Regions from separate parts of the Burkholderia sp. BCC1977 genome, predicted to be linked through region 1. Evidence: riboswitches for the same ligand, from Rfam matches in the RefSeq annotation. Region 1 holds a riboswitch; each other region holds the start of a gene.
The links. Region 1 has a riboswitch for cobalamin ahead of U5771_RS11265 (TonB-dependent receptor domain-containing protein). Riboswitches for the same ligand answer to the same signal wherever they lie in the genome.
Positions count from the first base shown of each region.

Region 2: another riboswitch for cobalamin. It lies ahead of cobG (precorrin-3B synthase); the one in region 1 lies ahead of U5771_RS11265 (TonB-dependent receptor domain-containing protein).
Region 3: another riboswitch for cobalamin. It lies ahead of U5771_RS10375 (HoxN/HupN/NixA family nickel/cobalt transporter); the one in region 1 lies ahead of U5771_RS11265 (TonB-dependent receptor domain-containing protein).

Region 1 is NZ_CAJPGQ010000010.1:80,669-84,365, reverse strand. Features, by position in the region: gene U5771_RS11270 (LysE/ArgO family amino acid transporter) at 1-456, shown strand, start outside; gene U5771_RS11265 (TonB-dependent receptor domain-containing protein) at 575-2,503, opposite strand; cobalamin riboswitch at 2,816-3,009, opposite strand; gene U5771_RS11260 (helix-turn-helix domain-containing protein) at 3,118-3,697, opposite strand, start outside.
Region 2 is NZ_CAJPGQ010000009.1:40,798-44,494, reverse strand. Features, by position in the region: gene U5771_RS10280 (precorrin-8X methylmutase) at 1-168, opposite strand, end outside; gene cobG (precorrin-3B synthase) at 161-1,522, opposite strand; cobalamin riboswitch at 1,629-1,820, opposite strand; gene cbiE (precorrin-6y C5,15-methyltransferase (decarboxylating) subunit CbiE) at 2,038-3,273, shown strand; gene U5771_RS10265 (cobalt-precorrin-5B (C(1))-methyltransferase) at 3,273-3,697, shown strand, end outside.
Region 3 is NZ_CAJPGQ010000009.1:62,987-66,683, reverse strand. Features, by position in the region: gene cobA (uroporphyrinogen-III C-methyltransferase) at 1-734, opposite strand, end outside; cobalamin riboswitch at 904-1,139, opposite strand; cobalamin riboswitch at 1,265-1,528, shown strand; gene U5771_RS10375 (HoxN/HupN/NixA family nickel/cobalt transporter) at 1,715-2,773, shown strand; gene cobW (cobalamin biosynthesis protein CobW) at 2,799-3,697, shown strand, end outside.

The sequences.
Region 1 (3,697 bases):
GTGACCGCGTTCCCGGTGCTGACCGTCGCGCTGAAAATCGGCGGCGGCGTGTTCCTCGTGTGGCTGGCCGCGTCCATCGTGCGGCAGGCGCCGGCCGCGTCGGCCACGGTGCGCGACGTGCCGCGCACGACCGTGCTGCGCGATTTTCTGACGACCTTCGGCCTCACGCTGTCGAACCCGATGACGATCCTGTCGTTTGTCGGGATCTTCGCGGCGCTCGGCCCGCTGGCGGGCACGCATGAAGGCGCGATGGGGCCGACCGTGGCGCTGATGGTCGCCGGCGTGTTCGTGGGTTCCGCGACGTGGTGGCTGTGCCTGAGCAGCGCGACCGCCGCGTTGCGCACGAAGATGTCGCTGACGTTCATGCACGGGCTGTCGCGCGTATCGGCCGTCGTGATCGCGGGGTTCGGCGCGATCCAGTTGATCGCGGGCGTGCGGGGCGTCGCAGGGGCCTGACGCGTATCGCGGTGCGAGCGAACGCGCCCGCGCGCTCGCGGCCGGCGACATCCGGTACCCGCGCACCCGTTCGCATCGACACCCGCGAACATGGGCGCCGATGCACCGGCCACCCCGCTCAGAACGTATAGCTGACCTTGCCGAACGCGGTGCGGCCGAGCGTGTTGTAGCCGTATGCGGTCATGTACTGGCGGTCGAACAGGTTCGACAGCGTCGCCGACACCGTCAGGTGCGCATTGATCCTGTACGACGCGCGCAGGTTCACGCTCAGGTACGACGGCAGGTACGTCGTGTTGGCCGGGTCGTCGAACGTCGTGCCGCCGTAGCTCAGCGTCGCGCCCGTGCTCAGTGCGTGCAGATGGAATTCGTCCCACGTGTGGTCGACGTTCACGCTGACGGTCTGGCGCGGCCGGCGGTTGAGCCAGCTGTCGTTGGTCTCGTCCTGCGGATTCAGGATCCCGATCGCGACGCTCACCGGCGTCGAGGGGCCGATCGTGCCCTTGTACGACAGGTCGATGCCGCGGATATGCGCACGGCCGATGTTCATCGGCGAGAACGTCGCGGGGTTGTACGCGATCAGGTTGTTGACGCGCGTGTCGTAGATCGCGGCGCTGAACGTGCCGTACGCGGTGTTCGCGTCGAGCGCGGCCTCGACCGAATCGCTGCGTTCCGGATTCAGGTTCGGGTTGCCGTAACCGGGGTAGTACAGGTCGTTGAACGACGGCAGGCGGAACGCGTTGCCGTACGACACGCGCGCCGTATAGACCGGCGTGATCGCCCACGACAGCGCCGCGTTGCCGGTGTTCACGGCCTTCCCGGCGATGATCTCGTGACGGCCCGCGACGAACAGCGTCACGCTGCCGAGCGTCGCCGACTGATGCAGCGAGAACGCGGAATCGTTGCGCGTCGGCACGCCGTCCGGCACGTCGACCGGCAGGAACGCCTGTTCGCGCGTGAAGTCGTACGCGACCTTCGTCTCGCCCGACAGCGGCAGGCCGAACAGGTGGAAGCCGTGCTCTTGATGGGTCAGCGACGTCGACGAGCTGATGCGCTGCGAGTTGATCTGGTCGGTCGGAATCGTCGGGTCGCTCGCGTACAGGAACTGACGATCGTTCGCATAACCGAACGACTGGTCGAACTGCGTGTCGGGCGTGAGATCGAGATGGAACGCGATGCCCGTGGTCAGCTGATGATCGAGCTCGCGGTTCGCAAAGCCGGCGTTGTCATAGGACAGGTCGGAGCGGTGGTACAGCGCGAACGTCGAGATCGACCAGTTGTCGCGCGCATAGCCGAGGCGCGCGTCGAGATCCTGCGCGTGATACGGATTGCGGCCGTCTTCGTGGCCGTACGCGAACGGCCGCGTCGCGTCGATGCCGGCCGTGTTGTAGTCGTGCAGGCCGAGCGTGTAGGTGAGGCCGCCGAGCGCGGCCAGCGGCCCGGTCGACGGCACGGTGCCCGACGTGCGCAGTTGCGTGTCGAAGGTCTTGTTCGAGCCGCCGCCGAACGACACGGTGGTCTGGTTCGGCTGGCCGGCGGCGCGGCGCGTGAACAGCTGCACGACGCCGCCCATCGCGTTCGCGCCGAACGACGCGGCAGCCGGCCCCGAAATCACCTCGACGCGCTCGAACGCGTCGGTCGGCAGGTCGGCCCACGGCGCGATGCCGGTGGTCGGCGAGCCGATCCGGATGCCGTCGATGAACACCGCGACCTGGCTGGCCGACGAGCCGCGGATGCTGACCGACGCGGACGAGCCCGGGCCGCCGTTCTGCGAGACGGTCACGCCCGGCAGCGTCGCGAGCGCCTGCGTGATGCTCGGGTCGCTCGGCGACAGCCGGTCGAGATCGGCGCGCGTGAGCACCTGCGTCGTTGCATAGCGCTGGTCGAACGACTCGGGCAGGTGCCGCGTGTCGGTCACGCTGATCGTCGGGAGGTCGGCGCCGTCGGCGGGTTGGGGCGGCTGCGCGGGCGCCGTGTCGCCGGCGGCGTGGGCGATCGGGGAGAGCAGCGCCGTGGTGGCGGACGTGGCGAGAAGGTGGCGAAGATTCATGGGGCAGCGAGCGTGATGGTGTTGCAGGTACGGCGAGCGTAAGCGGGTGGCGGTGCGTACCGCCTGGTTAGGGTGGGTCTATCGCGAGGCCGGGCGGCGTGGGCGGTAGTCGCGCGGGGCGGACGACACGGCACGGCACACGCGTGCGGACACGCCGCGCGGATTGGCCGCGCAACGGCACGACGCTTCCGGCGTGGAAGCGGAGGCGGAAAGATCGGACATCTGAAGGGTCCTGAGGTCGGGCCGTCCATGCAACGGGGCGACCGCCAAAGACGGTGCTGGCGCATCGGGACACCCCGCCCGGTGCGGCTGCTTGGACCTCGGGTCGATGGCAGGTCTCCTGGCTCGCGGGTCGCTATTCGCACCGGCCTTCCCGGTTTCCCAGTGGCGTGGGGTGGTGCGGATTCGCCGCTCACAGTTGCGGGGGCAGCCGCAGATTCGAGGCGCTGCCTCTCCTGCGTTCCCTTTTGATCCCGTCTCCGGGAACCATCAGCGCGCAAGCGTAATGGCGAGCGCGCCGGCGCGTCAATTATCGAAGCGCGAAGGGATGCGAAAAAACGTCAGTGTTCGCCGCATGCTTTCCGAAACCTTTCTGGTGAAGCATTCGAACCGCTTTACGTCTGATGAAACGGGCCGTTGGCAGCACGGCAATCGCGCCGGAACCGGCTCGGCGCAATGCCCGTCCATCGCACGAACGCCCGCCTGAACGCTTCCTCGCCGGCGAACCCGAGATGCGTGGCAATCCGGGCGACCGGCCAGTCCGATTCGCGCAGGCAGCGCCGTGCGACCTCCGCGAGGCACTGCTCGCGCAACGCGTGATAGCCGCTGCCTTCGGCGGCCAGCCGCCGCCGCAACGTGGCCTCGCTGACGCCGAGCCATGCCGCGAGCTCGGCGAGCGGGGGCAGCGCCTGCTCGCGCGCGAGCGCCGCGTCGAGAAAGCCGCGCACCTGCTGCGCCCATGACACGACGGCCGGCGCCGCATCGATCAGACGAAACGGAAAATCGACGAGAAACGCGGCCAGCTCGCCCGGCTGGCGGATCACGCGGGCATCGAGCCGCGCCGCATCGAACCCGAAGCCATAGGTCTTGCGGCCGACGTCGACCGGCGCGTTGAATAGCCCGAGCAGCGGCATCGCGTCGTCGCGGCGCGGATGGCCGAGCCACACTTCGTCCGGCCGCAGCGGCTGCCCGATC
Region 2 (3,697 bases), on a different contig from region 1:
GGCCGAGAAGCGCAGGTCGTAGGCGACATCGACCATCCCGCACGCGTGGATCACGCGCACCGCGAGCTTCTCGAGATCGGGCGGAACCTGCGACAGGTCGGCCTCGGCGCGGATCGTCGCGAACGACTGGCGGTAGATTTCCTGCCCGTCGCGAATGTAGTCAAGCATCGGTGGTGTCCTGGCTGTGCCGCGCGTCCGTCAGTCGGGCCGCGGCCTGGTCAATCGTCAGATGGCGCGCGAGCGGGGCACCGAGGCCCGCGGCGGCGTCGCGCCGGTAAAGGTCGTAGCGTGCGGGCGCGACCGCGACGAGCGTGTGCGTCGCGGTGTGCGGCAACGCACAGTGGCGCTCGCAGCCGGTCAGGTGCACGTCGACCGGATGGCCGACGCGCGCGGCCAGCACGAGCGCATCGTGTTTCGTATCGGCGCGCGACTTCGCGCAGCCCGCGCTGCCGGTGCAGGCGACCAGCGCGGCCAGCGGGTCGGATCTCGTGCACACGAGACCGAACGACGCGAGCGCGTCGAGCACGGCCGGCGCACGTTCGTGCCGCACGCCGTGCACGAATACGCCTTGCCACGGGGTCATCGACAGCGTGCCGTCGCCATCGGCCTCGGCGAGTGCCGCGAGCCGTTCCAGTCGTGTCGCGTCGAGCCGGCCGAGCACGAATTGCGCGCCGACGCTGCAGCGATCCGCATCGCGCGACGGCCGTGCACCGAAACGCAGCGCGGCATCCGCAGGCGAGCGCCGCCAGCCGGCCAGTGCCGGGTCGGCGCCGAGCGGGAAGGATAGGTATTGCCGCGCGCGCTCGTGCAACGCGTGTGCGCCGCAGGTCGCGAGCAACGCACGCATCCGCGTGACGTCGGTCGGCGCGAGATCGAGGAACGCGAGCAGCAGCGCGCGGACGAGCGCGACGGCCTGGTCCGGCGCCACGTCGAACGAAGCGGGCGGATCGCCGGGCGCGACCGGCGGACAGCCGGCCAGGCCCGCGGCGATGCGGATCGCACCGTCGCCGCGACGCCACGCGGCGAGCCAGATGTCGTGCGGATGATCGAGCGCGGCCACCGATTCGCCGCCGTCGAGCTGGATCGAGAATTTCGGCGACACCTCGCCGCGGCGCGGCTCGTGCGTCAGCATGTCGAGCAGGGGAAGCGCGAGTGCGCGGCTGTCGAGCAGCGCGTCGGGATCCCGCCCCGCGAGCGGGCTGAGCATCAGGTTGCGGACGTCGTCGCTCGCGGCGAGCGCGGCCCGGTCGGCGGCGGCATCGCCGGCACACGCGCGCGGGCCCAGGCCCGCGTCGAGCAATGCGTTGGCCAGCGTGTCGGCCATGCCGTCGCGGATGCCGCGCAGCTGGAGATTCGCGCGATTGGTCGCGTCGATCGCGCCGGAGCCGCAGGCGCTAGCGGCGGCGGCAATCGCGCGGGCCTGCCGCGCGTCGAGCCGGCCGCCCGGCAGCTTGATCCGGCACAGCCCGCCGTCGGCTGCCGCGACGACGCGCACGAGCCCCGGGCAAGCCGAAGGGCGCACGACGGGCGAGGCAGGATTCGAATCGGGGGCGGATCTCAACGGGATACCGGGACAGTGTCGCGCCGCGGCCAACGCATCGGTACACCCCGCCCGACGCCGACTGGCACGCACGCACTTTCAGGCCGGCAGGTCTCCTGGCTGACAGGTCGGCGCCGGCTCCCGGCCTTCCCGGTGAAACCAGTGGCATGAGGGGGAGAACGGCTCGCTGTCTACAGTTGCGGGGGCAGCCACAGCGGCGCGATGCGCGCCCTGTGTTCCCTCTTCGGCCCCGAAGGGCACCGGCGAACGAACGGCCGTAGGATACCCGATTTCACCGCCGCTTTTCACCGCTGCTTCGCGACCGCCGGGCGGGCGCCGTGGCCGAAGCGAAACGCGGCCCGGCGGCGGCGGCCCCGCAGATGAAACGCACGGTGGAACACGGTACCATGCCGACTTTCGCAATGCGGACGGCCGCACCGGCGCCTTCACGGCCGCCGTGCGGCGACTCGATGGAATCGGACGATGGGGAAGGGTGCATGACGGCGTGGCTGACGGTAGTGGGCATCGGCGACGACGGCTACGCGGGGCTCGGGCGCGGCGCGCGGCGCGCGCTGCTCGAGGCGACGCGGGTCGTCGGCGCGAAGCGGCACCTCGACATGCTGCCCGCGCGGCTGCCGGCCGAACGCGCGGCATGGCCGTCGCCGTTCGACCTGTCGGGCCTGCTCGCGCAGCGCGGTACGCCCGTCTGCGTGCTGGCGAGCGGCGACCCGATGCTGTTCGGCGTCGGCGCGACGCTCGCACGCGAACTGTCCCCCGACGAATGGCGCGTGCTGCCCGCACCGTCGTCGCTGTCGCTGGCGGCCGCGCGGCTCGGCTGGGCGTTGCAGGACGTCGGCGCGGTGTCGCTCGTCGGCCGGCCGCTCGCGACGCTCGCGCGCCACCTGCTGCCGGGCCGGCGCCTGTTCGTGCTGAGCGCCGACGGCCGCACGCCGGCCACGGTCGCCGCCGAACTCGCCGCGCGCGGCTTCGGCCCGACGCGCATCAGCGTGTTCGAACATCTCGGCGGCCCGCTCGAGCGGCGCATCGACGGCCTCGCGCAAGACTGGCACATCGACGAAACCGCCGCGCTCAATCTCGTCGCGCTCGACTGCCAGGCCGGCCCCGATGCGCCGCGCCGCGCACTCACGCCCGGCCTGCCCGACGACGCGTACCGCCACGACGGCCAGCTCACCAAGCGCGACATGCGCGCGTTGACGCTCGGGCGCCTCGCGCCCGCACCCGGCGAACTGCTGTGGGACGTCGGCGCGGGCAGCGGCTCGATCGGCATCGAGTGGATGCGTGCGCATCCGTCGTGCCAGGCGATCGCGATCGAGTCGCATGCGGAGCGGCAGCGCTTCATCGAGCACAACCGCGACGCGCTCGGCGTGCCGGGCCTGCAACTCGTCGCGGGGCGCGCGCCCGACGCGCTCGCGGGGCTCGCCGCGCCCGACGCGATCTTCATCGGCGGCGGCGCGACCGCGCCCGGCGTGCTCGATGCGTGCTGGACGGCGCTGAAGCCCGGCGGCCGGCTCGTCGCGAACGCGGTCACGCTGCAGGGCGAGCTGGCGCTCGCCGCGTGGCGCGACGCGCACGGCGGCACGCTCACGCGCGTATCGCTCGCCCACGCCGAGCCGCTCGGCCGCTTCGACGCGTGGCGGCAGCCGTTGCCCGTCACGCTGTACGACGTGCGCAAACCCGATTCCGCGGCAACGGACCTCACGGACCCCGCGTGATGCGCGACGAGACCCCCGAACAACCGGCACCGCTGCGGTTCGGCTATACGACCGGCAGTTGCGCGACCGCGACGTCGCTCGCCGCCGCGCGCCTGCTGCTCGCGGGCCACGCGGACGATGCGGTCGAGATCGTGTTGCCGAAGGGGCAGCGCGTGATGATGCGGCTCGCGTTCTGCCGGACCACGGCCGACGGCGCCGAGGCCGCCACCATCAAGGATGCCGGCGACGATCCGGACGTCACGCACGGCGCGCTGATCTTCGCGCGCGTCGCGCTGTCGGCCGCGCCCGGCGTACGGTTTCATGCGGGGCCGGGGGTCGGCACCGTCACGCGCGCGGGACTCACGCTGGCGGTCGGCGAACCGGCGATCAATCCGGTGCCGCGCCAGATGATGACCACGCACCTCGACGCGCTCGCGGCCGAATC
Region 3 (3,697 bases), on a different contig from region 1:
AGCGCGGCGCGCATCGCCGGATCGTCGGCGAGCGCCGCGACGCGGCCGATCACGACGATCGCGGGCGAACCGATACCGGTCGCGCCCACGCGTTCGACGACGGTGTCGAGCGTCGCGAGCACGTGCCGCTGCCCGTCGCGCGTCGCGTTCTCGATCGCCGCGCACGGCATGTCGCCGGGCACGCCGCCGTCGCGCAGCGCGGCCACGATCGCGTCGAGCCGGCGTATGCCCATGTAGATCACGACCGTCATCCGGGTCGCGGCCAGCGCGCGCCAGTCGGGTTCGTCGGCGCCCGCGCCGTGGCCCGTGACGAAGATCACGCCCTGCGCGTCGCCGCGATGCGTGACCGGAATGCCGAGCGCGGCCGGGGCTGCGATACCGGCCGTGATGCCGTTCACGACCTCGACCGGGAAACCGGCCGCGCCGAGCGCGAGCAGCTCCTCGCCGCCGCGGCCGAACACGAACGGATCGCCGCCCTTGAGCCGTGCGACGCTGCGGCCCGCGCGCAGGTGCGCGAGCATCGCGGCGACGATGGTTTCCTGCGGCGTCGACGCATGGCCGCCGCGCTTGCCGACGTGCTCGATGCGCGCGTCGGCGCGCGCATGGCGCAATACGTCGGGGTTCACGAGATCGTCGACGAGCAGCACGTCGGCCGCGGCGATCGCGCGCACGGCCTTCAGCGTCAGCAGATCGGCGTCGCCGGGGCCGGCGCCGACGAGCCAGGCGCGGCTCATCGGACGCGGCACGGCGCACACCGTGTCGTAGCAGTGGGAAGGGGCAAGCGAGCGGCACATCGACGGCCGGCGGACAGGCAAGGCATGACGGATCGGGCGAAGCCCGCGCGAGCGCGGGCGGAAAGCGCACCCCATCCGTCCCCCGCGGATCGGGCGTTCGGCGAGCAGCGGGCTCGCCCCTTGCGTCGGCCGGTATCCGGGCTGGCCGCTTGCCAGGCCGCAGCCTTCCCGCCCGCTGAAGGGCAGTGGCATCGCGGGCGGCCTGGGCGCGTGCGGGGGAACCGCGGCGCGCGGGCGGCGTACCGTTGCGGGGACAGCACAGGCCGGGCGGACTTCCGCCTCCTGTTTCCCGTTTAACTGCGTGCGCGGAATGCGCATGCGAGCACCGAACGCGGCGCATACGATAGCACAGCGGTCGGCCCGCGCGAACCCGCCGTGCGGGCGCCGCAGGCGCCCCCGGCGCGGTGCCCCGGCCGGGCCGAACGCACCGCGCCGGCCCGTTCCGCCTTGACGCTCCCCGCACCGCCGCCTACACTCGCACGCGTTTTGGTGCTCGCGCGCGCTCCTCCGGCGCGCGCAGTTAAACGGGAAACAGGGAGCCTGCCTGCGCCGCAGTCGAGCCAACCTGTGCTGCCCCCGCAACGGTAAGCGAACGCGTCGCGCCCAGCGCGATGCAGCGCCGCTTCGCCGCATGCCTGCCGCATGCGGACGACCGCCACTGGATGCCGTGCATCCGGGAAGGCGAAGCGGCGTGTTCGTCAGCCCGGATACCGGCCGAAACGTTGGGGTTCAGCGCCGCGGGGAGGCGGCGCATCGTCCACGGCCGCAGTTCGCCGGACGCCCGAGCGTTGCCCGCTTCCTCCGCCGATCCGTCAGCCGCTGCGCGCGCGGGCCGGGGGCGAAGCACGGCCAGCGCCGCGCGCCGGGCCGACGACGGCCGTGTTGGCATTCACCATGTCGACCGTTCGCAAGGGAGCATCATGCTCGGCTCGTTCTTCCGCCTGTTCAACGACAGCCCGTCCGGGCTGCGCGGCAAAATCGTCGCGATCTATTCATTGCTCGCCGCCTTCAACGTCGGCGCGTGGATCTGGGCCTTCGTCGCGTTCCGCGACCAGCCCGTGCTGCTGGGTACCGCGCTGCTCGCCTACGTGTTCGGGCTGCGCCACGCGGTCGACGCCGACCATATCGCCGCGATCGACAACGTCACGCGCAAGCTGATGCAGGAGGGCCGCAGCCCGCTCGGCGCGGGCCTGTTCTTCTCGCTCGGCCATTCGACGGTGGTGATCGTGATGTCCGTGGCGGTCGCGCTGACCGCGGCATCGCTCGCGCGCTTCGAGAGCATGAAGACCTGGGGCGGCGTGATCAGCACGAGCGTGTCCGCGTTCTTCCTGCTGGTGCTCGCGGCCGCGAACCTGCTGATCCTGATCTCCGTCTACCGGACCTTTCGCGCAGCCCGCCGCGGCGAGCCGATCGTCGACGCCGACCTCGACATGCTGATGAACCAGCGCGGCGTGCTGGCCCGCCTGTTCCGGCCTTTGTTCCGCCTCGTGTCGCGCAGCTGGCACCTGTATCCGGTCGGCTTCCTGTTCGGCTTCGGCTTCGATACCGCGACCGAAATCGCGCTGTTCGGCATTTCGGCCACGCAGGTGCAGGGCGGCCTGTCGTTCTGGTCGGTGATGGTGCTGCCGGTGCTGTTCACCGCCGGCATGACGCTCGTCGACACGACCGACGGCATCCTGATGATGGGCGCGTACCGCTGGGCGTACGTGCGGCCGATCCGCAAGATCTACTACAACATGACGATCACGTTCGTGTCGGTGCTGGTTGCCGCGCTGATCGGCGGCATCGAGGTGCTCGCGCTGCTCGCGGATAAACTCTCGCTGCACGGCCCGGTGTGGAATTTCTCGACGATGGTCGCATCGCATTTCGGGATGCTCGGCTACGTCGTGATCGGCCTGTTCCTCGCGTGCTGGATCGTGTCGGCCGCGATCTACCGCATCAAACGCTACGACGAGATCGACGTGACGCTCTCGGCTTGACTCCCTTTTCGACACAGGACCCACCATGACCCTACGCAAGCTTCCCGTCACGATCGTCACGGGCTTTCTCGGCAGCGGCAAGACCACGCTGATGCGTCACATCCTGCAGCACGCCGGAGGCCGCCGCATCGCGGTGATCGTCAACGAATTCGGCGAGCTCGGCATCGACGGCGAAATCCTCAAGGGCTGCGGCATCGGCTGCGAGGATGCAGAGGGCGCCGAGGGCGCGCAGGGCGAAGCGTCGGGCCAGCTGTACGAACTCGCGAACGGCTGCCTGTGCTGCACCGTGCAGGAGGAGTTCTATCCGGTGATGGAAGCGCTCGTCGAGCGCCGCGCCGACATCGATCACGTGCTGATCGAGACGTCGGGCCTCGCGCTGCCGAAGCCGCTCGTGCAGGCCTTCAACTGGCCGACGATCCGCAACAGCTTCACGGTCGACGCGGTCGTGACCGTCGTCGACGGGCCGGCCGCCGCGAGCGGCCAGTTCGCCGAGAACCCGCAGGCCGTCGACGCGCAGCGCCGCGCCGATCCGAACCTCGACCACGAGTCGCCGCTGCACGAACTGTTCGCCGACCAGCTGTCGTCCGCCGATCTCGTGATCGTGAACAAGGCCGACCTCGTCGCCGACGCGCAGTTCGCCGACGTCGAAGCCGCGATCCGCGAGGAAATCCCGCCGCAGGTGAAGATCGTGCGCGCGACGCGCGGCGAGCTCGACCTCGCGATGCTGCTCGGCCTCGCATCGGCATCGGAGGAAACGATCCACCTGCGGCACGACCATCACGGCTCGGCCGACGACGGCGATCACGACCACCATCACGACGATTTCGATTCGGTGGTGGTGTCGGGCGACGCGGGCTCGCGCGAGGCGACGATCGCGGCGCTGCAGCGCGTGGTCGAGACGCACACGATCTACCGCGCGAAAGG